Regions from separate parts of the Kurthia sp. Dielmo genome, predicted to be linked through region 2. Evidence: riboswitches for the same ligand, from Rfam matches in the RefSeq annotation. Region 2 holds a riboswitch; each other region holds the start of a gene.
What was found. A riboswitch is a leader RNA that binds a small molecule or an ion and turns the genes downstream of it on or off. The one in region 2 is predicted to bind S-adenosylmethionine.

Region 1: linked by a shared signal. The riboswitch ahead of KTHG_RS17425 (methionine ABC transporter ATP-binding protein) and the one ahead of KTHG_RS09060 (methionine ABC transporter ATP-binding protein) in region 2 are both predicted to bind S-adenosylmethionine.
Region 3: linked by a shared signal. The riboswitch ahead of KTHG_RS20015 (bifunctional homocysteine S-methyltransferase/methylenetetrahydrofolate reductase) and the one ahead of KTHG_RS09060 (methionine ABC transporter ATP-binding protein) in region 2 are both predicted to bind S-adenosylmethionine.

What each region holds. Positions count from the first base shown of each region.
Region 1 covers NZ_HE578962.1:138,747-146,708, forward strand. The annotation lists gene KTHG_RS17395 (acetyl-CoA C-acetyltransferase) at 1-1,073, shown strand, start outside; gene KTHG_RS17400 (acyl-CoA dehydrogenase family protein) at 1,133-2,917, shown strand; gene KTHG_RS17405 (arsenate reductase family protein) at 3,108-3,464, shown strand; gene gcvH (glycine cleavage system protein GcvH) at 3,608-3,988, shown strand; gene KTHG_RS17415 (toprim domain-containing protein) at 4,100-4,444, shown strand; gene KTHG_RS17420 (thioredoxin family protein) at 4,458-4,772, shown strand; SAM riboswitch class I at 4,828-4,933, shown strand; gene KTHG_RS17425 (methionine ABC transporter ATP-binding protein) at 5,093-6,118, shown strand; gene KTHG_RS17430 (methionine ABC transporter permease) at 6,108-6,776, shown strand; gene KTHG_RS17435 (MetQ/NlpA family ABC transporter substrate-binding protein) at 6,823-7,665, shown strand; gene KTHG_RS17440 (glucose 1-dehydrogenase) at 7,713-7,962, opposite strand, start outside.
Region 2 covers NZ_HE578958.1:101,564-109,525, forward strand. The annotation lists gene KTHG_RS09050 (MetQ/NlpA family ABC transporter substrate-binding protein) at 1-617, opposite strand, end outside; gene KTHG_RS09055 (methionine ABC transporter permease) at 630-1,292, opposite strand; gene KTHG_RS09060 (methionine ABC transporter ATP-binding protein) at 1,282-2,307, opposite strand; SAM riboswitch class I at 2,403-2,508, opposite strand; gene KTHG_RS09065 (YitT family protein) at 2,822-3,694, shown strand; gene KTHG_RS09070 (5-methylcytosine restriction system specificity protein McrC) at 3,730-4,746, opposite strand; gene KTHG_RS21190 (AAA family ATPase) at 4,750-6,084, opposite strand; gene KTHG_RS09080 (glycerophosphodiester phosphodiesterase) at 6,194-7,000, shown strand; gene KTHG_RS09085 (sulfurtransferase TusA family protein) at 7,129-7,356, opposite strand; gene KTHG_RS09090 (MBL fold metallo-hydrolase) at 7,465-7,962, opposite strand, start outside.
Region 3 covers NZ_HE578967.1:16,565-24,526, reverse strand. The annotation lists gene metH (methionine synthase) at 1-1,503, opposite strand, end outside; gene KTHG_RS20015 (bifunctional homocysteine S-methyltransferase/methylenetetrahydrofolate reductase) at 1,484-3,343, opposite strand; SAM riboswitch class I at 3,429-3,530, opposite strand; gene KTHG_RS20010 (class A sortase) at 3,698-4,408, opposite strand; gene hemG (protoporphyrinogen oxidase) at 4,467-5,855, opposite strand; gene KTHG_RS20000 (Na+/H+ antiporter) at 5,986-7,962, shown strand, end outside.

The DNA.
Region 1 (7,962 bases), on a different contig from region 2:
TCGTAAAGGAAACGCTAAAGCGCGCGAACTACACAGGGGATATTGATGATTTAATTATCGGCTGTGCGATGCCGGAAGCGGAGCAAGGCATGAATGTAGCGCGTAATATCGGTGCGCTAGCAGGACTTCCAGATACGACGCCAGCACAAACGGTCAATCGTTTCTGCTCATCAGGGCTACAAACGATTGCCAATGCGGCAGAGCGTATTATGCTTGGGCATTCAAAAGCCATCATTGCAGGTGGTACGGAATCAATGACAATGGTGCCGATGATGGGCCATGTCGTACGTCCAAATGTGACATTAGCAGAGGAAGCACCTGAGTATTACACAAGCATGGGGCATACAGCGGAAAATGTCGCGGTGAAATATAGCGTATCTCGCGAGGAGCAAGATGCCTTTGCGGTACGCTCACATGAAAATGCGATTCGTGCGATTAAAGAAGGTCGTTTCGATGAGCAAATCGTGCCAGTGGATGTTGTACAGCGCTATGTTGATGACAACAATAAGCCACAGGAAAAACGCTTTGAATTTAAAATGGATGAAGGGATTCGTCCAGGAACGACAGTGGAGACATTATCGAAGCTACGTCCAGCCTTTAATGTGAAGGGTAGCGTAACAGCGGGGAATGCTTCACAAACGTCTGACGGGGCAGCGGCTGTTCTTGTAATGGACCGTGAATATGCAGAGGAACAAGGCATTGCACCATTAGCGAAATTTTTAGGATTTGCGGTCGGAGGGGTGCCACCGGAAATCATGGGGATTGGGCCAATTGTTGCGGTTCCCAAAGCGCTTGAAATCGCGGGCTTAAAGATCGAGGATATCGACCTTTGGGAAATCAACGAAGCCTTTGCTTCGCAATCAATCCAAGTCGTAAAAGAGCTTGGTATTGATATCGAGAAGGTCAATGTAAATGGTGGTGCGATTGCACTTGGTCATCCACTTGGCGCAACGGGCTCGATTCTTTCATTAAAGCTGATTCATGAATTGAAACGTCAAGGCAAAAAATACGGTGTCGTAACGATGTGTATCGGCGGCGGTATGGGTGCTGCGGGCGTCTTCGAAGTTTTATAAATCGTATTTGTCGCTTATTTTCACAGGGGAGAATTATTTAAATCGGGGAGGAATTTACGATGACAGAACATACAGCAAACATTATTAAAGGTGGTAGCTTTTTAACAGAAGACGTGGACATTAACCGCGTATTTACGCCAGAGGATTTCACAGATGAGCATAAAATGATCGCAAAAACGACAGAAGACTACGTGAAAAACGATGTCTTCCCGTTGATCCCAAATTTAGAAAATCACGAGTTCGAGCATTCAGTAAACCTACTGAAAAAAGCGGGTGAGCTAGGCTTATTAGCAGTAGACGTACCAGAAGAGTACGATGGCTTAGGGCTTGATAAAATCACATCTGCCCTTGTAACAGAGAAGATGGCTGTTGTTGGTGGCTTCTCCATTACACACGGCGCACATGTGGGGATTGGGTCTTTACCAATCGTCCTATTCGGTAATGATGAGCAAAAATCACGCTATTTACCGAAGCTTGCAACGGGTGAATTAATCGCGGCATACGCATTAACAGAGCCAGGCTCAGGTAGTGATGCACTTGGTGCGAAAACGACTGCACGCTTAAATGAAGCAGGTACGCACTATGTATTAAATGGTGAAAAGCAATGGATTACAAACTCAGGCTTTGCGGATGTATTCGTTGTATACGCGAAAATTGATGGTGAAAAATTCACAGCGTTTATCGTAGAGCGTGAATTTGCAGGCGTATCAACTGGTGCGGAAGAGAAGAAAATGGGGATCAAATCATCTTCTACACGTACGCTTATTTTAGAGGACGTAGAAGTGCCAGTAGAAAATTTACTTGGTGAAGTAGGTCGCGGCCACATCATCGCGTTCAATATTTTAAATATTGGTCGCTACAAATTAGGCGTAGGTACAATTGGCTCATCAAAACGCGCATTAGATATTACGATTCAATACGTTAATGAACGTAAGCAATTCAATACACCAATTTCTTCATTCAACTTAACAAAGGAAAAATTAGCGAATATGGCGGCACAAATCTATGCCTCTGAATCATTAATTTATCGTACAGTTGGGTACTTTGAGGACAATATGGGTCAAATGAGTGATGAAGAGAAAAAAGACGGTAAAAAGATTGCAGAAGCGATTGCAGAGTATGCGATTGAGTGCTCAATCAACAAAGTCTTTGGTTCAGAAGTACTTGATTATGTAGCGGATGAAGCGGTGCAGCTGCACGGTGGTTACGGCTACATGGCAGAATACGAAGTAGAGCGTATTTACCGCGATTCTCGTATCAACCGTATTTTCGAAGGAACAAACGAAATCAACCGTTTAATCGTTCCAGGTACCTTTATGAAGAAAGCAATGAAGGGCGAATTACCGCTTCTTGAGCAAGCGCAAGCACTGCAGCAAGAAATCTTAGGTATGGTACCAGAAGAAATCGCAGACGAACCATTAGCACAAGAAAAATATTTAGTGAAAATGGCGAAAAAAGTGGCGTTACTTGCGGCAGGGACAGCAGCGCTTAAATATGGTAACAAGCTAGAAGATGAGCAAGAAATTCTTGTGAATATCGCCAATATCGCGAACCAATTATTCGCGATGGAATCAGCGGTATTACGTACGCAAAAAGCGATTGACCGCGATGGTGCAGACAAAGCGGCTCAAAAGCTATTGTATACAGAAATCTTCAGCCAAGATGCCTTTGAAACAATCTTAGCAGAAGCGCGTGATACGCTAGTGAACTCATCATCAGGTGACAACCAACGTATGATGCTATCAGCACTTCGTAAATTTGGTCGTTATACACCGAAGAAAACGATTCGCCTAAAACGCCAAGCAGCAGAAGCATTAATTGCAGCTGAAAAATTCATCGTGTAAGTGACTCGGGTATGGAAGTAAGAGGCCTTACCCGAAAGACAACTACACAATACTCCCATATTACTGTAGGCCATGTAAATAAAGAGAAGGGTAGATGCAGTGGGTGCGTCTATCCTTTTTCTTTTCGTATTTGCAAAGGCTTTCAAATGTCTATACAATAGAGGAAACGAGAAGGGGGTACGCATACAAAATGGCGATTCAGTTTTACCATTATCCAAAATGTACGACATGTAAAAAGGCGTCAAAATGGTTGAAAGATGAAGGCATCGACTTTACGGCATATGACATTACGACAGACACACCGACGAAGGATGAGTTACGCAAGTTTTATGAACTAAGTGGGCTTCCATTGAAGAAATTTTTCAACACATCTGGCATGAAATATCGTGAGTTAGGATTGAAAGATAAGCTTGCTGATATGTCAGAAGACGAACAATTAACACTTTTAGCGTCAGATGGTATGTTAATCAAGCGTCCTCTCACTACGGACGGTAAAAAAGTAACTTTAGGCTTTAAAGAGCAGGAATTTGTCGAATCGTACAAATAGTGTCCATTATGGACGACCAAAAATCGCTTGAAATGCTGTTGCAACAAGATGTATGACCTTTAGAAAGTTCGGAATTACCCTTGTCAACACGCGGAAAACGTGACACAATAAAGATGAAATTACATAAACGGAGGGAATAAACAATGAGCGTTCCAACAAATTTACGTTACACAGAAGATCACGAATGGGTTAAATTAGAAGATGGTAAAGCAGTAATCGGTATTACTGAATTTGCACAATCAGAACTTGGCGATATCGTATTCGTTGAACTACCAGCAGTAGGCGATGAAATCGGTGCTGGCGAATCATTCGGTAGTGTAGAATCTGTAAAAACAGTTTCTGAATTATACTTACCAATCGCTGGTAAAATTCTAGAAGTAAACGAAAACTTAGAAGATTCTCCAGAGCTAGTAAACGAATCGCCATACGAGCAAGCTTGGATGGTCGTTGTTGAACCTGCAAATGAAGCAGACGTTGAAAGTTTATTAACTGCAGAACAATATCAAGAAGCAATCGCTGAATAATATTAGCATCACAAAGAGCTACCTCAACTGGGGTAGTTCTTTTTTGTGTAGAGTGCATGCGCTGTGGTATAACTAAAGTAGAAGACGGGGAAGCTTGTGGAGGTGGCAGAAATGGTGACAGACAAGGTGTTAATCGTTGAAGGAAAGCAAGATAAGCTACGCATTTTGCCCATACTAAATGAAGTGGTCGAAATTATTTGTACGAATGGTACGATAAGTGAGGACCGACTAGAGGAGCTACTTACACCTTATGAGGACAGTGACTTATATGTGTTTTTTGATGCGGATGAGTCCGGTGAGAAAGCGCGAAAGCTCGTGCAGCATTATTTTCCTCATGCCGAGCATTTATACACGCGACGAACGTATAAGCAAGTCGAGCATACACCGCAAAATTATTTAGCTTTCGTGCTAGCAGCAGCTGATTTTCAAGTGAATCCCGCCTATTTAATACGATAAGGAATGACATGTAATGAAAGAATGGTCTCGCGAAGAATGGGAGCAAGAACGTACAAAACATGACGTCACGGCTTTTTATTTATATACGCCAATGTGTGGCACATGTGCAGTAGCGTCTAAAATGATGGACGTCACAGAGCAGGTATTGCCACAAATCCCAATGGGGAAGGCAAATCTAAATTATATGGAACAAATTGCATACGATTATGAGATTGAAAGTGTGCCATGTCTACTAATTTCAGAGAATGGGCAAGTGCGCGATAAAGTATACGCATTTCAATCCGTACCAAATTTGTATGAAAAAATTTTAAATAAGTCATTGACGTAAAAATATCAGAGTGTTAAAGTAGAAACCAACAATAAAATAAAAACTTATGTCGTTACTCTTATTTAGAGAGGTGGAGGGAAGTGCCCTATGAAGCCCGGCAACCGTCGCAGTATGTGATATGGTGCCAATTCACGCAAAGTCATTACTTTGGGAGATGAGAGAACGGTTTGACACGATACGTTAAACCCTTCTGTTGCTCTAAAAAACAGAAGGGTTTTATTTTTTTAGCAGTTTAAATTGGACGACGACAAAGCATAGTATAATTGTTGGAATTTGAATAATCAGAGAGTTCAAAAGTTTTAGAACAAGGTGGAATGACAGTGATTCAGTTAGATAATGTTTCAAAACAATACAAAACAGCGAATGGTTCTCTAACGGCTGTCGATAATGTGAGTTTAACAATTCAGGATCGAGAAATCTTCGGCATTATCGGATACAGTGGCGCCGGAAAAAGTACGATGATTCGTTTACTTAATGGTTTAGAAAAGCCGACATCAGGCGACGTGCTTGTCAATGATGTCAATATTTCAAAGGCACGCGGCAATGCACTACGCAATGCGCGTCATCATATCAGCATGGTGTTCCAACATTTCAATTTATTATGGTCACGTACGGTAGCGGAGAACATCGCATTTCCACTTGAGATTGCGGGAGTGAAAAAGGATGTGCGTCAAAAGCGTGTAAAAGAATTGATTGCACTTGTTGGCCTAGAGGGTCGCGATGATGCGTATCCATCGCAGTTATCAGGTGGTCAAAAGCAGCGTGTCGGCATCGCCCGCGCGCTTGCTAACAATCCAACTGTGCTGCTTTGTGATGAAGCAACCTCTGCACTTGACCCGGAAACAACGGATGCGATTTTAGACTTACTAGTGAGCATCAATGAAAAATTAGGCTTAACAATCGTGCTGATTACGCATGAGATGCATGTTATTCGTAAGATTTGTCATCGTGTGGCGGTCATGGAGAAAGGGAAGGTCGTTGAGCAAGGGAATGTTCTTGAAGTATTCCAAAATCCACAAGCACCGATTACAAAACGTTTCGTGACGCAAGCAACGTCAACCGGTCAAAAAGAATCGGTCGCACAAATGCTAGAGGATTACCGCGAAGGACAGTTAATTAAATTATTTTTTGTAGGCGATCAAACAGAGCAGCCTGTCATTACAGAAATTATTCGCAAGTTTGCGGTAGACGTCAATATCGTCCACGGTAATATCTCACCGACGAAGAGTGGTCCGTACGGCACGTTAATCGTCCAGTTGACTGGTTCAGATGCTGATGTCGCAGCTGCGATTCAATATTTAGAAAATAAGGGTATCAAATCGGAGGTGATTAGTGATGTTGACTAATTTATTTCCGAATGTAGAATGGGACCGAATTTGGGAAGCCACACTGCAGACTTTATATATGACAGCTGTTTCAACAATCATTACATTCATTTTGGGATTAGCGTTAGGAATTGTGTTATTTTTAACAAGTCCCTATCAGCTATGGGCAAATAAACTAGCGAATTGGATTACGGGTGCGTTTGTGAACGTCTTCCGCTCGATTCCATTTATCATTTTAGTTATTTTGTTAATTCCATTTACAACATTTTTATTCGATTCGATTTTAGGAGCCAATGCCGCATTGCCAGCATTAATTATCGGTGCTGCGCCATTCTACGCACGTATGGTATTAATCGCTTTACGTGAAATTGATAAGGGCGTAATCGAAGCAGCACGCTCAATGGGGGCTAAAACCTCTACAATCATTTTCAAGGTCTTAATTCCAGAAGCGTTACCAGCATTAATTTCAGGTATTACGGTAACGGCGGTAGCACTTGTTGGATACACAGCGATGGCAGGAATTATCGGAGCAGGTGGTCTAGGTGATTTAGCCTTCGTGGATGGCTTCCAACGAGCTCGTACAGATGTAACGTTTATAGCAACTATTTTAATCTTAATTGTCGTATTTATTATCCAATTTATTGGTGATTTCTTTACAACAAAAATTGATAAACGATAACGCAATTGCGTATCAAATATAAAGAGGGAAAAGGGGATTTTATATTATGAAAGCGTCAAAAAAATTAGTAGCAAGTTTATTAACAGCATCATTAGCACTTGGTTTAGCAGCATGTGGCTCAGACGACAAATCAAGTAGTGATTCAAAAGAAACAACAATTAAAATCATGGCGTCAAACACACCACATAAAGAAATTTTACAAAAAGCTGAGCCAATTCTTGAAAAAGAGGGCGTAGATCTTGAAATCGAAACAGCACAAGATTACATTATTCCAAACAAAGCATTAGCTTCAGGCGATATTGACGCAAACTATTTCCAACATATTCCATACCTTACACAACAAATGAAAGATAATAAAGACTATGATTTCGTCAATGTTGGTGGTATTCACATCGAGCCAATCGCTATCTACTCTAAAAAATACAAATCATTAGATGAGTTACCAAAAGGTGCGAAAATTATTATTTCGAAATCAGTAGCAGATCAAGGTCGTATCTTAACACTTCTTGAAGCAAATGATTTAATCAAATTAAAAGATGGTGTGGATAAAACAACCGCTGAAATTAAAGATATTGCAGAAAATCCAAAAGAGTTAAAAATCGATCCAGCGGTCAATGCTGAAATGTTAGTACAAACGTACAATAATTCAAAAGATGCTGACGCAGTCGTTATCAACTCTAACTTTGCAATCGATGCTGGTTTAGATCCGAAGAAAGATTCAATTGCCATTGAGGGTGATGAATCACCATACGTAAATGTAATTGCCGTTCGTAAAGAAGATAAAGACAATGAATCAATCAAAAAATTAGTCGATGTCTTACATTCTAAAGAAATTCAAGAATATATTACAGAAGAATGGGGCGGCTCAGTCGTTCCTGTAAGTAAATAGAGCATAAAAAAGAGGCTGGGGATTAACCCTAGCCTCTTTTTTTATGCCTAATAAGCGCTCCAGCCAGCGTCTGCTGCTAGTGCAACACCATTTACTAAATCAGATTCATCCGATGCTAAGAATAGCGCAATATTTGCGACATCGTCGACTGTACCGGCACGTGGCATTAAGTTTGTTCCACGAATCGCTACTTCCATGCCAAATTTATCGATATGGTCCATGTTTGCCGCAAAACCTGTTTGGATTTGTCCAGGTGCAATCGCATTACAACGGATCCCTTGAGGGCCGTACTGCGAC
Region 2 (7,962 bases):
GACAAACCTGCTTGACCTGCGATACCATTATTAATAATAGCGGCCGCAACGTCTGGTAATACTTGCGGTGTTTGCTGTGCCACCATTGGTTTAATGTCTAGCTCTAATGGATTTTCTGTAATTTTTGATGCATCATCATATAGACCAAAATCTGCTTTTAATTCAATTAAGCCCGCTGATTCTAATAACTTTAATGCACGCGCTTGGTTTGATGGATCATCTGGAATCGCGATTGTATCGCCTTTTTTAATGTCTTTTACATCTTTTAATTTTTCTGAGTACAAGCCAAGTGGTGCAAATACGGTTGATGCTAATGGTACTAGGTCATTGCCACTTTCTTTTACATAAGAAGAAAGGAATGATACGTGCTGGAATGCATTAATGTCGATATCCTTATGTGCTAATGCATTGTTTGGTAATGTGTAATCTTCAAATTCAACAAATTCAATATGGATGCCTTCTTTTTCTAATTTTTCTTCTAGTAATGGCCACTGCATGCCATCTGAGCCACTAATACCGATTTTCACGGTCTTATCTGCGGCATCATCTGATTTCCCACACGCTGCTAATACAACGACCAGTAGTGCTGTTACTAATACATATCCTAATTTTTTCATCTCTTAATCCCCTTATCTTCTTAAAATTTTCTTCGATACCGTATTTCCAAGCCACTGCGCTAATTGCACAAGGACAATCAAGATAACGACCGTCACAATCATGACACTCGTATCAAAGCGCTGATAGCCGTATGTAATGGCAATATGTCCAAGACCTCCGCCGCCTACTGTGCCGGCAACTGCTGAGAAGTCTATCAAACCAACCGTCACAAAGGTTAAGCCTAACACTAATGGTCCAAGTGCTTCTGGAATTAAGACAGTGAACACAATTTGCCAAGAGCTCGCACCCATTGCCTTCGCTGCTTCAATAACACCTGGGTCGATACTAATTAAGTTATTTTCGACAACACGCGCAATGCTAAAGGCTGCCGCAATGGTCATCGGAAAAATCGCCGCTGTCGTGCCAATCGTCGTTCCCATCACGATACGCGTTAATGGTGATAGCGCCACAAGGAAAATAATAAATGGAATGGGGCGAATAATATTAACGAGAATATTTAAAATGGTAAAGACGACTTTGCTTTCCATAATATTATTTTCGCGTGTCACATAAAGTAGTAACCCAATTACAATGCCGATAATAGCGCCAAAAATTAATGTTAGTAGCACCATGTAAATCGTTTGACCTGTCGCTTCTAAAATACGCGGCCAAAATAATGCCCAATCAACTTTCATGCACAACCACCTCCTCCATCTCTACGATTTGCTGTAATTCCGAAATAGCTTTTTTTATCGCTCGTTCATCGCCCTCAAAGGAAACGAGTAAATTGCCAAACATCTGCTGTTGCAATTCTCGAACCGTACCATAAAGAATATTGAAATAAACGCCGTATTTTTGCGTAATCTCCGATAATAATGGCGTATGTGTCGTCGAGCCTTTAAATAACACACGATATAAATGATTGCCCCCATTTTTCCGCCATTCTTTTAAAATTGCCTCAGACGGTCTATCTTGATTCACCGACTGAATAAAGCGCTGTGTCGTTGGATGCTGCGGGTTTGTAAATACGTCATACACATCCCCCGATTCAATCACAAAACCGTTTTCCATGACCGCTACACGATTACAAATTTCTTGGATGACATTCATTTCATGTGTAATTAATAACACCGTAATACCAAGCTCTGCATTGACGCGCTTTAACAACTTTAAAATATCCGCTGTTGTTTCCGGATCAAGCGCCGATGTTGCCTCGTCACAAATGAGAATGTCCGGATTATTTGCTAGCGCTCGTGCAATACCGACACGCTGTTTTTGACCACCAGACAATTGCTCCGGATAATCCTTTGCCTTCTCTGATAAGCCGACAAAGGATAACAGCTCTTTTGTACGACGCTCAATTTCCTTTTTTGGCACTTTTTCAAGCTTCATTGGGTAGGCAATATTGCCAGCAACCGTGCGTGAGGTCATTAAATTAAAGTTTTGAAAAATCATACCAATATTACGGCGTAGACCACGTAATTCTTTAGGTGAAAGCTTCATTAAATCGGTATCATGCACCTTGACTGTACCTACTGTTGGCTTTTCTAATAAGTTCACCATGCGTAGTAGCGTGCTTTTTCCCGCACCACTAAAGCCGATGACGCCAAAAATATCTCCTTTTTCAATTTTCAATGATACATTTTGCACCGCTTTCACTTCACGACTTTTCACTTTAAATATTTTTGAAACATCTGAAAATTCAATCATTTAAGCATCTACCTTCTCCCTCTTAAACGTAAGTTACATCAAAAAAACCTTTCGCTTCTCGAAATAAAAGAGAAACGAAAGGTGTTAAAATCGTACTCTTATCTTCCAAGTGAAACTACTTGCAGGATTTGGCACATTACTTTTTAAAAAGCTGTTGCCGAGATTTCACCGGGCCTGTCCCTCCATCTCTCTTGATAAGAACTATGTAATTGTTGTTTGTTTTGATTGGTTTCATCATAAACCCTAGTAAATTACTTGTCAATAAATTTACTGAAAAAATATTTTTTTCTGAAAATAAGAAAATTATAGTCGTTAAAAAGAAAACGATTTCATTTTTTTACTGAAAATAGACAATTGCCTCACTGAAATAACGTAAAACCCGTATTTATATCCTTGCCATTCAGTAGACTTTCAAAAAAAATCGTGAAAAAAATACTTATAATTATACATTTGAGTCTAATTTTTTATAAAATAATAATAGAACAACAATTTGTAGCAAAGTGAAGGAGATTCTATGGCAGAAGGAAAAACAAAAAAGAAGAGTTTTAAGAAAACACTATTTAAAGGATTAATGGTTATTATCGGGGCTTTGATTGCGGCCTATGGACTAGAAGCAATCCTAATTCCAAATAGCGTATCCGATGGTGGCGTTACAGGTATTAGTATCGTACTATCACAATTATTCGGCTTACCGCTTGGCACGTTAATCGCAATTATTAATATTCCTTTTATTTGGCTAGGCTATAAGCAGATTGGTAAAAGTTTTGCACTCTATTCAATTTTAGGGATCGCAACGTTAGCAATCGGAACAATTATACTCCACCATGTCAATACAATTATTGAAGGGGACACGTTATTAATTACCGTTGTCGGTGGTATCATTTTAGGTTTTGGTATGGGTCTTGCATTACGTAACGGTGGTGCTCTAGATGGTATTGATATGCTCGCAGTATTATTAGCACGCAAGCTACCATTTGGTACGAGTGATTTAATTTTATTTTTAAATATGTTTGTCTTTATTCTCGTATCAACGGTATTCGGTCTTGAAGGTGCGATTCTTTCTGGTCTAGCATACTTTATCGCCTCAAAAGTAATTCATATCGTTGAAGAAGGTCTGAGCGGCTCGAAAACATATAAAGTCATTACGAAGGACCCTGATTTACTTGTCGAAACGATTCGCGATCGTCTTGGTCGTAGTTCGACATTGTCAGAGGTCTATGGTGGCTATTCAAATGAAATGTTCAAAGAAGTAACATGCGTCATTAACCGTATGGAAGATACAAAAATGAAATCAATTATTTTTGAAACAGACCCAAATGCCTTCGTTACTGTGTATGACACAGCCGAAGTTAAGGGCGGGAATTTCAAGAAAAAAGATATTCACTAAAACGAAAGAGGAATTGCAAATGCAATTCCTCTTTTTTAAATGCGTTCAATTAATTGCATTAAACGAGTATGAATGACAGACCAATGCACATTTAAATCGACGGTTGCGACGGTTAACGGATAGCCATTTAACTCGACAACTAAATCAATTGGCTCATCGACCTGCGGATATAACAGCATACCCGCCATCATGGGCCGAGATTCAGCATTCTCTAAATAACTATAAAGCTGATACAGATTTTGCGAATGTACGCGCTCTGCTCCGTAACGCGTCGTCATGAGCGTATGCTCGTAATATTTCGTATCAATAATGATTTTTCGCGCCTCATTCGTCAAACAAATATCCGTCTGCATTTTTGGAATAAGTGAACGGTCTCCCTTTACAACACGCCCAACATGCCAATCCATATATTCACGTGACACCTGATAGTCATGTAGATGCTGCTTATAAAAATTACGGACAAACTGCTCAAATAGCTCATGCATACGATGCGTCTTTTCAAAATCAATAAAGCGCAGTCGCCCGTCTACCTCATCAATCATCGTATATAAATGAATCATGCGGCAAATATCTAGCAGCATGCGGTCATTTTGATTTTGACGATGAAATGTTAAATTCTCAAAATGCTGCGCTGTGACACGAATGGGTGTGATTTCTTGAAAATAGCGCAGCTGACGCGTTAATTTTGTTGTCGTTTGCCGCGTCAATGAGCCGTCATGAATTAATTTCACTAATGTCGCCCGTATAATTTGATTATGCAAAATATCGACTGAAAAGTGGTCTACCTCACTCACAACACGAGGTTTATGGCCAAGACGCATCGTTTCACGCATTAAAATTTTGCCGCGTGGTGCAGTCGTTTCTTGCTTTGTTGTTACATACTCTTTATAAAATCCACGCTTTACAACTGGCGTCAATCGGCGTTCAAAGGCTTGTGCAAATAACTCCACAAGTGCCTCATCATTCGACGCTGTCACAAAACGCTCACCCTGTTCTGGCAAAATACCAGCACTGTAGCTCAGCATATAATAAATATTCGCAATTGGAATCATCCACTAAACCTCATAGCGTAACTTCGCAATTTCCGTACGCGCAAGCTCCGGCTCATCGAACCAATACTCTTCTAATAACGGCGCAATCTCTAGACGAATGACGCGATTATACCACTTTACCGCATCTGCCTGTGGCTGTGAAAAATAACTATGCCCTATCATAAAGCCACGTCCTAGATTTGGTTCCTCTGCAATAATTGCATTGAGCTTCGTCATTTTTTCATTAATAAAATTCGCTAATACGAGCGGTACTTCTGCATCAAGTAAATGCTGGCGAAATTTCTGATTAAACTGCGGTGTCAACGTCACAAACGCAAAACGACGACGCAGCGCATAATCCACAACCGCGAGTGAGCGGTCTGCGGTATTCATCATGCCAATAATTGATACATTTTCCGGAATATAAAACGGCGTGTCATCATATGCTAGTGGAATCGCAAATGACGGTCCGCGTTTATCTGCCTCCATCAGCGTCATCAGCTCACCAAAAATCTTACTAACATTCCCGCGGTTCATTTCATCAATAATAAAATAATAGGGATGCGATGGATCTTGCTGTGCCGTCTGACAAAATGTATAAAACACCCCATTTTTCAGCTCAAAGCCTCCGTCAACGGTCGGTTTATAGCCTTGCACAAAGTCATCATAGCTATACGACTGATGAAACTGCACCGTTCGGATGAAATGCTGTTCTTTAAATGGCATGTTTAAATAGGCTAACTGCTTCGCTAAATAGGTTTTCCCAACACCTGGAGGCCCTTGTAAAATGATATTTTTCTTGTATAAAAGTGCCTCTTGTATCATGTCTAATTGGGCTTCATCGAAAAAGAGCTGTTGCTTAAGTTGTTCTTCATCAACCGTTAATTCTGCCTCAAATAAAGAGTACTGAATATGATTTGATGCTAAAAACTGCTCGTATTCGATATCATCGAAGGCATAAAAATCCCATTCAATCTTTGGCACATCAAGCGCTGTTAAAAAACCCTCAATCGCCGGGTGTACCAATCGAAAGGATTTCTCAAACCAAATAAGCGGCTGCTCATATGTTGGAGAAAGCTCAATTTTATCCGTTAACGTCTCATTTACTTCATCAAGTTCTTTCTTTGTCAGCACCTTCTGAATGCGCGACATCATGACCGGCGCTCCGTCATACCAATAAAGCGCATATAATGCTTCCCCTGTTTCGAGTTGTTCATCAATAAACCGTTTCACAAAAGGAAGTTCATCCCCCTCCTCTGTGAACCAATATTTATCAAAGGAACCATCGCGATTATTATGCTCAAAATGAAAATAAGCCATTGGATTTTCATCAAAATCAAATCGAATGACTACTGCCATATTATCGCCCCCTTTTTCTATTCTAACAACATTTTAGCATACCCTTTATATTGCCTTAATATATTCCCCTTATTATAAGGTTGTACGATAAACTAAAGGGAGTGACCTCATGAAAAAATCACTTATAGGAACTATGGTTGCTGTTGCAGCAACTATTATCTTTACAGGAGAGGCAAGCGCAGCCAAACATTCTCAATGGCTTCAAAGTAATAAAACTGAACTTAGCGCACATCGGGGTGCACAAATAGTAGCTCCTGAAAATACGGTTGAAGCCATTGCAGCAGCTGGTAAATTGCGCTATGGTTTTGTCGAAATTGATGTTCAACGAACGAAAGATCATCATTACATTTTAATGCATGATAAAACGGTTGATCGCACAACGAATGGTAGTGGACAAGTAAGTAATATGACGCTTGCTGAAATTGAAAAATTAAAGATTGAAGATGATACAGGCCGTTTAACATCTTATAAAGTACCTACATTACAAGAAGCGCTTGAAGAAGCGGACCGTTATGATGTTGGTATCAATTTTGATGGTTCTAAGGGGAATTGGGATGATAAAGATTTTGTAGATGATGTGATTCAACTAGCACAACAAGAAAATGTATATAACCATTCGTTCTTTGTTCTAAGTAATACAGAAATTCGTGAACAATTTAATAAATGGTACCCTGAAGCACCCGTAACTTTCCTTGGGAACGCACTTAAAAATGTTGATACAGATCTTATCGCATTGAAAAAATATAATCAAGCACTCTACTCTGTTTCTATTAATAACATAAACGCGGAAACTGCAGAAAAGATTAAACGTGCTAAACTCAAATTGCATGTATATGGCGTCAATACAGAAGCACAATATGAAAAAGCTCAAAAATTGCATCCTCGTTTAATCGAAACGGATGTTATTATTCCGTAAGAATCGGATGAGTATAGGGGATAGGTTTTCTGAATGAGCATTATTTTTAAAAAAAGAAGGAATCGTCTTATCGATTCCTTCTTTTTTCTATTCATTTTTAACTAGAGTATTTTATCCTAGTTCATTTTTTATGCTTTTTCAATGTAAAACGTAATCACATCGCCATCTTCTTTTTGCTCTAAAATGTTATGACCACCTGCTTGTGCCCATGCTGTGAAGTCATTTAGTGCGCCTTTATCTGTAACAAAAACTTCTAATACGTCACCTGCTGCTAGTGTATCCATTGCTTTTTTTGTTTTAACGATTGGCATTGGGCATGCTAGGCCTTTTGCGTCTAATGATTTTGTAATATTCATGTGTAATTCCTCTTTTCCTGTTTTTGTGTAAGTGATTTATAGAATCAGCCGTTTGGGACAGCTCTCACGCAGTGTGTGACAATAATATGCTCCAGCAAACTGCGAATCTTAGCGTACAGCACAACGGTTTGGACCGATTTCCATTTCCGTTTGCTCGTCGTTATTTGGTGTTACTTTCCCCATATTTACATGACGAATTTCTTGGTATGCGTTTGGTTGTGGTGGTAAGTTATCTGTTACTAAATGACGGAATTCGTCTGCATCCGAAACATTTAAACCATGATTTTGTGCAAATAAATCGCCTAAACGACGTGCTACTGTACCATCTTCATTCAATTCATCAATAATCATAAAGTGTGCCGGTAAAACGATTAAATCTTCTGCTAATGCACGGTAACGACTATATAATGTTTCGCGTAAATCAGCTACCCAGTCCTCTGCGAGACCAGCTAAATCAGGACGGCCAATTGAATCGATGAATAAAATATCACCTGTTAATAAGAAGCGATGATCGATAACAAACGATGTTGAACCAATTGTATGCCCCGGAGAGTATAGCGCGCCAACTTCGATTTGAGATGCACCAATTTTTACTGTTAGACCATC
Region 3 (7,962 bases), on a different contig from region 2:
AAGTGGGTCAAAAATAATATCTTCTGGTGCGATATCCCACTTATTCACAAGTAAATCGTATTCGCGCTCTGCAATTTCAAGCTTACGATGGCGGTCAACAGCCATCCCTTTTTCGTCGATTGTCCCAATAACGATTGAGGCACCGTATTTTTTTACAAGTGGTAGTACGGCATCAAAGCGTTCTTCGCCGTCCTCTAAGTTAATGGAGTTGATGATGGCCTTCCCTTGTGAATATTTTAGTGCTTCTTCGATTACCTTCTCATCCGTCGAGTCGATAACGAATGGTACTTTTACTTTTTTCACGACTTCTTCCATATAGTTACGGATATCTTCTAGCTCATCACGGTCTGGGTTGGCTAGGCAAATATCGAGTACATGCGCACCATTTTTCACTTGCGCACGGGCGATTTCTGCCGCTTCTTCAAACTTACCTTCTACGATTAAACGTTTGAATTTACGTGAACCGATAACGTTTGTACGTTCCCCTACAAATAATGGACGCATTGAATCATCGTACATTAATGGCTCAATACCTGATACCATATGCGGATGATCATGGTCTGGACGCTTACGTGGTGCTTTGTCTTTTACTGCCTCGCGAATCGCGCTAATATGCGCAGGTGTCGTTCCACAGCAACCACCAATAACATTTAGCCAGCCTTTATCTGCAAAAGCCGCTAGTTTTTTCGATAATGACTCAGGTGTTTCATGGTAATGACCCTCCTCATCCGGAAGTCCAGCATTTGGGTAACAGCTAACATAGCTCGTCGCTACTTCCGCAAGTGTACGAATATGGTCTGTCATAAATTCTGGTCCAGTCGCGCAGTTTAAGCCGACTGACAGTGGTTTAATATGCTCGATTGAAATATAAAATGCATCGATTGTTTGACCCGCAAGTGTTGTACCCATTGGCTCAATCGTTCCTGAAATCATAACCGGTAATTCTTTTCCTAGCTCATCAAACGCTTGTTTAATACCAAGTGTTCCTGCTTTTACATTCAGCATATCCTGTGATGTTTCCATTAATAAAACATCCGCACCACCATCAATTAATCCCTTTGCTTGCACATAAAAATCATGTTGTAGTGCATCAAATGTCGTACCACCTGTTACCGATAATGTTTTGGTCGTTGGCCCTAACCCACCTGCAACATAACGTGGCCATTCAGGTGTTGAAAACTCATTTGCTGCTTCAACCGCAAGCTCTACCGCACGTTTATTAATTTCATACGCATGCTCACCTAAACCATATTCATTTAATACAAGCGGTGTCCCACCAAATGTATTGGTCGTTACGATGTCTGCTCCTGCTTCAAAGTAAGCACGGTGGATATCACGTACAACATCTGGGCGTGTTAAATTCAGGTTTTCATTACAGCCATCTAACTCTTCGCCACCAAAATCTTCTGCTGTTAAATCAGCGTTTTGGAGCATTGTCCCCATCGCACCATCTAAAATTAAAATATGATCTTGAATACGGTCCTCAATGCGTTGTTTCGACATTTACTTGTTCCCCCTCAGTTTGTGCATCTAGCTGCTTAATATAATCAATTAACTCAACGGTCATGTCATAGCGCATGAACGGTGTAATTAAATAAATTCCTTTAAATAGTGGTGCGGCGACATCGATTAGCTCTTTCGCAATCTTAAGTCCCTCTGCACGCGCACGCTGTTTATCCTCTTCGCAGTCACGCATACGCGTAAGTACATCTTCGGATAACTTAATGCCCGGTACTTCATTGTGTAAAAATTCTGAGTTACGTAGACTTGTCAGTGGCATGATACCTAAGAAAATAGGCTCTTCAATATGCTTTGTTGCCTCGTACACCTCAATGATTTTTTCCTTCGTATACACCGGCTGTGAAATAAAGTAATCTGCACCGGCTGCGATTTTTTTCTCAAGTCGTGGTACAGCGCGCGCCACATTTCGTACATTCGGATTGAAGGCGCCTGCGACAGAGAAGTTCGCCTTTTTACGAAGCGGCTTTCCTGAGAATGAAATGCCCTCATTTAATTTTTTAATTAGCTCAAGTAGCTCGATGCTTGAAACATCATACACACTCGTTGCCCCCGGGAAGTCTCCTACCTTTGTTGGGTCCCCTGTCACCGCTAAAATGTCCGTAATGCCTAGCGCATCAAGGCCCATTAAATGCGATTGCAGACCGATTAGGTTACGGTCACGACATGTAATATGTGCCAGTGCGCGAACATTCTTTTCATATTTCAAACGAGCACCCATCGCCATATTACTGACGCGAGGTGAAGCAAGCGAGTTATCCGCCATCGTCACCGCATCTGCACCGGCATCTTGTAAAATACGTGCACCATCAACGAACGCATCCGTTTCTAAATGACGTGGCGTATCAAGCTCGACGATAATCGTACGCTGTTTTTTCGCCTGTACATGCAGTGGTTCATGTGCAGCTTCATCTGCATCTTTAATAATTAATGACTTTTTCTTTTCGACAATTTTCGCTTTAATCGGTGGAAGATCTGCTAAACGTTTTTTCACCTCGGCAATATGCGCCGGTGTCGTCCCACAGCAACCGCCGATTAGACGCACGCCCTCATCACGTAATAGTACTGCTGCGCGGCCGAAATAATCTGCCTCTGATTCATAAACAACTTTACCGTCCTCAACGTCTAATAAACTCGCATTTGGATAGGCTGATAAGAAGGCTGTCTCTGGTAGCTCTACGTTTTCAAACGCTTGGATGGTGTGATGCGGACCTAGACGACAGTTCACGCCAACGATATTGGCACCAAGGGATTCGAGTGTATGAAGTGCTTCATTTAATGAGACACCGTTTTGTAGAACACCCGGCTCATGCATCGATACTTGTGCAATGATTGGTAGCGCTGTGTGTGCACGTAGTAATTTCACTAATGCTGATAGCTCTTCAAAGTCGTAAAATGTTTCAAGTAATAAGCCATCGACGCCGCCTTCGATTAAAATTGTTGCCTGCGTATGCAGTGCTTCTAAAATTTCTTCTAGTGTTTCATCCGTTTTGCGAATTCCTCGAATGCCACCGATTGTCCCAAGTACATACTGACCACCTGGCGCTGCAGCTCGTTTTGCAATCGCAACTGCACCTTCGTTAATCGCTACAACTTGGTCCTCGATACCATAGCGAGCTAATTTAATCGCATTGGCTGTATATGTATTCGTTTGAATAATATCTGCACCTGATTCGATATAACGCTTATGAATATCCTCGATAATTTCTGGCTTTGACACATTTAATTCCTCATAGCAGTAGTCAATCCCATATGAATAAAGTAGCGTGCCCATCGCACCGTCCGCTGTTAATACTTTCGTTTTTAAATCGTTCAGCAATCCCATCTATGAACTTCCCTTCTATTTATCAATCTCCCCAATAAAAAAACCCTCTTACTCGTTAGAATAAGAAGGGATATATGCATAGTCCTTCTTATCTTTTAAGGTTATTACCTTCTGGAATTAGCACCTGACCTTTCGGCTGGTTGCTGAAGCTTCGTAGGGCCAGTCCCTCTGCTTCTCTTGATAAGAAATTGATTTAATTTTTAGAATATTATATGAATAATACATCTTAGATGAAAGAACGTCAATAGCTCTGTCTTTTTTTCATGATTTTCATGCAAAATTAGAAAGACAATGCAATGATGCATTCCATTCAATCAAAAAAAGAAACCACCGACAACGATGATTTCTCTGTCATTATTTTTCTTCTTTAAAGGCTTCTTTTGGTGCCTCGTTAATATTCATTGCACGTATAAACTTCGCATGTGTAATTTGACGCTTCGTACCATTAAAGCTACATGTTACGAGTGTTAATTCTTTTTTATTTTTATGGTCATTAATGACTTCGACTTGTGACGCTTCAACATTATAAATTTTATCGATTTCATAAATATATACTTTATCATAATCCGTCACATATGCTTTCATACCTGTTTTCGCTAATGTTAGTGGACTAAATAAAGAGCGCTCATTACGCACATTATGGCCGGCCAGTGCATAGTTTCCTGTCCCCATTGGCATCTCTTCCTTCATTGTGCCTGCGCCAATAGCTAAATTCTTATTCGAAATACCATATAAAATCGGTAGCTGCATGTTTACATCTGGCACACTCACCATACCGATTGAATCAGGCTTTTTCGAATCCATTTGTGCCTTCAATACTTCGCCGAGGCTAATGTCTTTTACTTGCTCAAAATCAAATGTGACATCTTCTGATTCCTTCGCTTTTGCGATGCTATCATCGTAGTTTTTACCCGCTTTATTTTGCAATGTTGAATCCGTCATATGGTTGACCACGAAGCCCATAATCGGCTTATTAAATACGAGAATTAACCCTGCGATTAATAATAGTACACCTATAATGGTCAACCATTTATTACCGCCTTTTTTAGCTGTATTCTCCGCCATTATTTTACTTCCTTTCATCGACGATTCGTTATGTTGTTAATACCTGTTTTGGAACGAATTAAACCGTCGTAAGTTGCGCTGCAATGCGAGTCGCAATCTCTTTACCGTTCGCGATGCATAACCCGATGCCCACACCATAATACGAGCAGCCTGCCAGTGTAATAGTTGGATAATAGCTCTGCATTTGTTGCTCTAGATTTTTCACAGCGGCCGCGTGCTCTAAATTATACACCGGCATTTGCTGTGTCCATTTCGATACTTTAATTGTCGACGGCTGCTCCTCAATATTAAGGGATGTCGCGACATCCTTCATCGCAAGCTGTGCTAACTCTTCTTCTGTGAGCTTGATTAACTCCGCAAATTTCGGATTCGTTTTTTTATAAAAGACACGCAGTAGTAGCTTGCCATCTTCTGATGTATTTGGCCATTTTGCGCTTGTCCAGGTACAGGCATCACAGTTTACGGCGTCACTATTTGCTACAATAAAACCAGTGCCCTCTGCTGGTAGGACGTCATTGCCGACTTCATAACCTAAATATACGGTAATAATCGAGCTCGTTTTAAAGGCATCAAAGGCAGGTGTTAAACGTTCATCACCTAGCGCTTCCTGTGCCATGCGATGTGGTGTCGCTAATACGACATGGTCTGCTTCAATCGCCTCATGGTGGTCAAAATGAACGATGGTTTTCTCATTCACTGTTTCAAGCTTCGTTACAGCCGTATTTTTTAAAAACTCAACTGTCGTTAATACTTCTTCAAAGCGCTCAAATAATTCACGTAAGCCATTTTTAAATGATAAAAACTTATTATGTGATAGATTGATAAACTTGTCTTTATTCGCCGCATAGCCTTTTAAAATACTGCCATACTGGTTTTTATAATCGATTAAATAGGGGATGGTAGATGCTAATGTTAATGAATACAGATCACCTGAATAAATACCCGATAATACAGGGGCAATCTGCTTTTTCACGAGCTCTTCACCAAAGAAATATTCAAGGAATTCGCCAATAGATGAATCCTTTGTAAATTGCTCATTTGGTAATGTTAAATCATTTAGAGCAGCTCGCTTACCCGCTTCAGAAATAAGGGTGCTTTGCTGTAGTGCTTCCTTATTCATCGGGATGCCATACATGCTCTCAAATGGGATAGCATGTAGCTCATTTTGGGTATAAATATAAGAGACGCCTGTGCCGTTATAAACGACGCGATCTTCTAGCCCTAATTCTTCGATTAAAGGCATGACACTTTTATGACGTGCCACAATGGAATCTGCGCCAAGCTCCATGATAAAGCCGTTTTCCTCATGCGTCGCCATTTTACCGCCAAGCTGTGCCTCTTTTTCAACTAATACAAGACGTATATTTTTATGTTGTAATTCGCGTGTTAAGTAGTGCATCGTTGATAATCCAGTGATACCGCCACCTACAACAACGATAGTTTTCATAGACTGAGCCATTATTCGGCCTCCTTTAACTTCTTCGTCTTTTAGTATACTCGTTCATTTAGTGGCATCGCTAGCAGTTCTACTCATTTCCATGAATTGTACATATTTTAAGAAAGGAGCGTCAAATTCAGTGGACTTACTTATTTTAGTTATTTTATTAATGCTTTCTTTATTACTATCAAATATTCTCGGTCATTATTTGCCATTTCTTCCGATGGCACTTGTCCAAATTGGCTTTGGGATTATTTTAGCCATTATCTTCCCAAGCTTTGATATCCAGCTTGAATCCGAATGGTTCTTGCTGTTATTCGTTGCACCACTTCTTTATAATGATGGGCGCAATTTCCCGCGTGAAGAGCTATGGAATATGCGCGGCTTTATTTTAAGTAATGCCATTGTGCTCGTAATTATTACGACTGTGCTCGGTGGTTTGTTTATTCACTGGCTCATTCCATCTATTCCATATGCGGCGGCCTTTGCGCTTGCGGCGATTTTATCACCAACCGATCCCGTTGCGGTGAACGGGATTGCCAAACGTGTACAAATCCCTGAGCGTATTTTAAGTGTTGTTCGTGGTGAATCATTAATCAATGATGCATCAGGCTTAGTTGCCTTTAAATTTGCGGTTGGTGCCGCAGTATCAGGCTATTTCTCGTTAAAATCAGCCGTTGTTGAATTTTCTTATACCTTTATCGTTGGGGCACTACTCGGACTGGCAATTAGCATTGTACTTAGTCAAATTCGCTTTTGGCTTCGTCGCTCAGGTATTCGCGATACGGTGTTCCATACGTTATTCCAACTCGTCACACCGTTTATTATTTATTTGATCGCCGAAGATTTATTTCACGCATCTGGCGTTATCGCCGTCGTAATTGGTGGGATTGTTCATGCGCTCATTAATGAAAAAGCCGAGCCTATGCTTGCGGAAGAGCAGATGCTCACAGAAAATACATGGTCGATTGTGCTATTTATTTTAAATGGTCTCGTATTCTTATTACTTGGCTTAAACATTCCTGATTCCATGGCGAATTCTTTATCCGATCGTCATACGAATAACTGGATTTTAATTTTTGATGCTGTAGCGATTGGGTTTGTTATTTTAGGTGTTCGTTTCATCTGGTCCTATACATTTGGTACATTCCAATATCGCTTCGGGCGCGACCAAGTACGTCCAACATTAAAGACGAGCTTAATCAGTAGCCTTGTCGGTGTGCGCGGTGCCGTTACAATGGCCGGGATTTTATCGCTTCCTTACTTTATTCAAAATGGGACAGCAAACTTCCCAGAGCGCTCACTTATTATCTTTTTAGCGTCTGCTGTTATTTTATTCACATTACTTGCAGCGACGATTTTTCTTCCGATGCTTACCGATAAGGATGAGGGAATTGAGCTTGCAGAAGGACAGTACTCATTTAATCGTGCAAAAATGCAAGTGCTCTTAAAATCCGTTAAATCACTACAAACATCGATTAATGATGAAAATCGACGCATCACCTATGAGCTAATAGATGAGTTGCAGCAAATGTTTAGGCAGCTGCAGTTAGAAGCAAATGCGGAACAATCAGATAAACAAAAACAAGAGCTAGCGAAATTACGCGAGCGCGCCATTAACATTGAACGAAAGCATATTGAGGAACTGCATGATGATAATCAGCTCGATGATGATATGTATGCAAATCTTTTATCAACAATTGAAGATCGCTTGAATCGACAGGAAACGAATATGTTTATGAGCTTCTTCATTACCTTGCGTCAAGTCATTCGCATGTGGATTATGACGCGCAAAAATGATACGGATAAAACACAATTTTATTCCTACATTCGAATGCGCCAAGATATCCGTCGTCAGTGCTATTTAAAGGCACTTCATTTCTTAAAAGAGGAACGTAAAACGGTCGACCCACGCAAACGTCCGCTATATGTTATCGTCATTTACGAATATGAAAAAGCCTATGAAAAATTACGTAAAGTCGTCACGATTGATTCTGCTCGTGAGGAGGAACTTCGCGAGGAACTTCACCTACAAGTGATGGAGGTTCAGCGTGGTGAAATTCACCATATGTACGAAGAAGGTAAAATTTCACGTGAGCAAGAAAAAGAACTACGA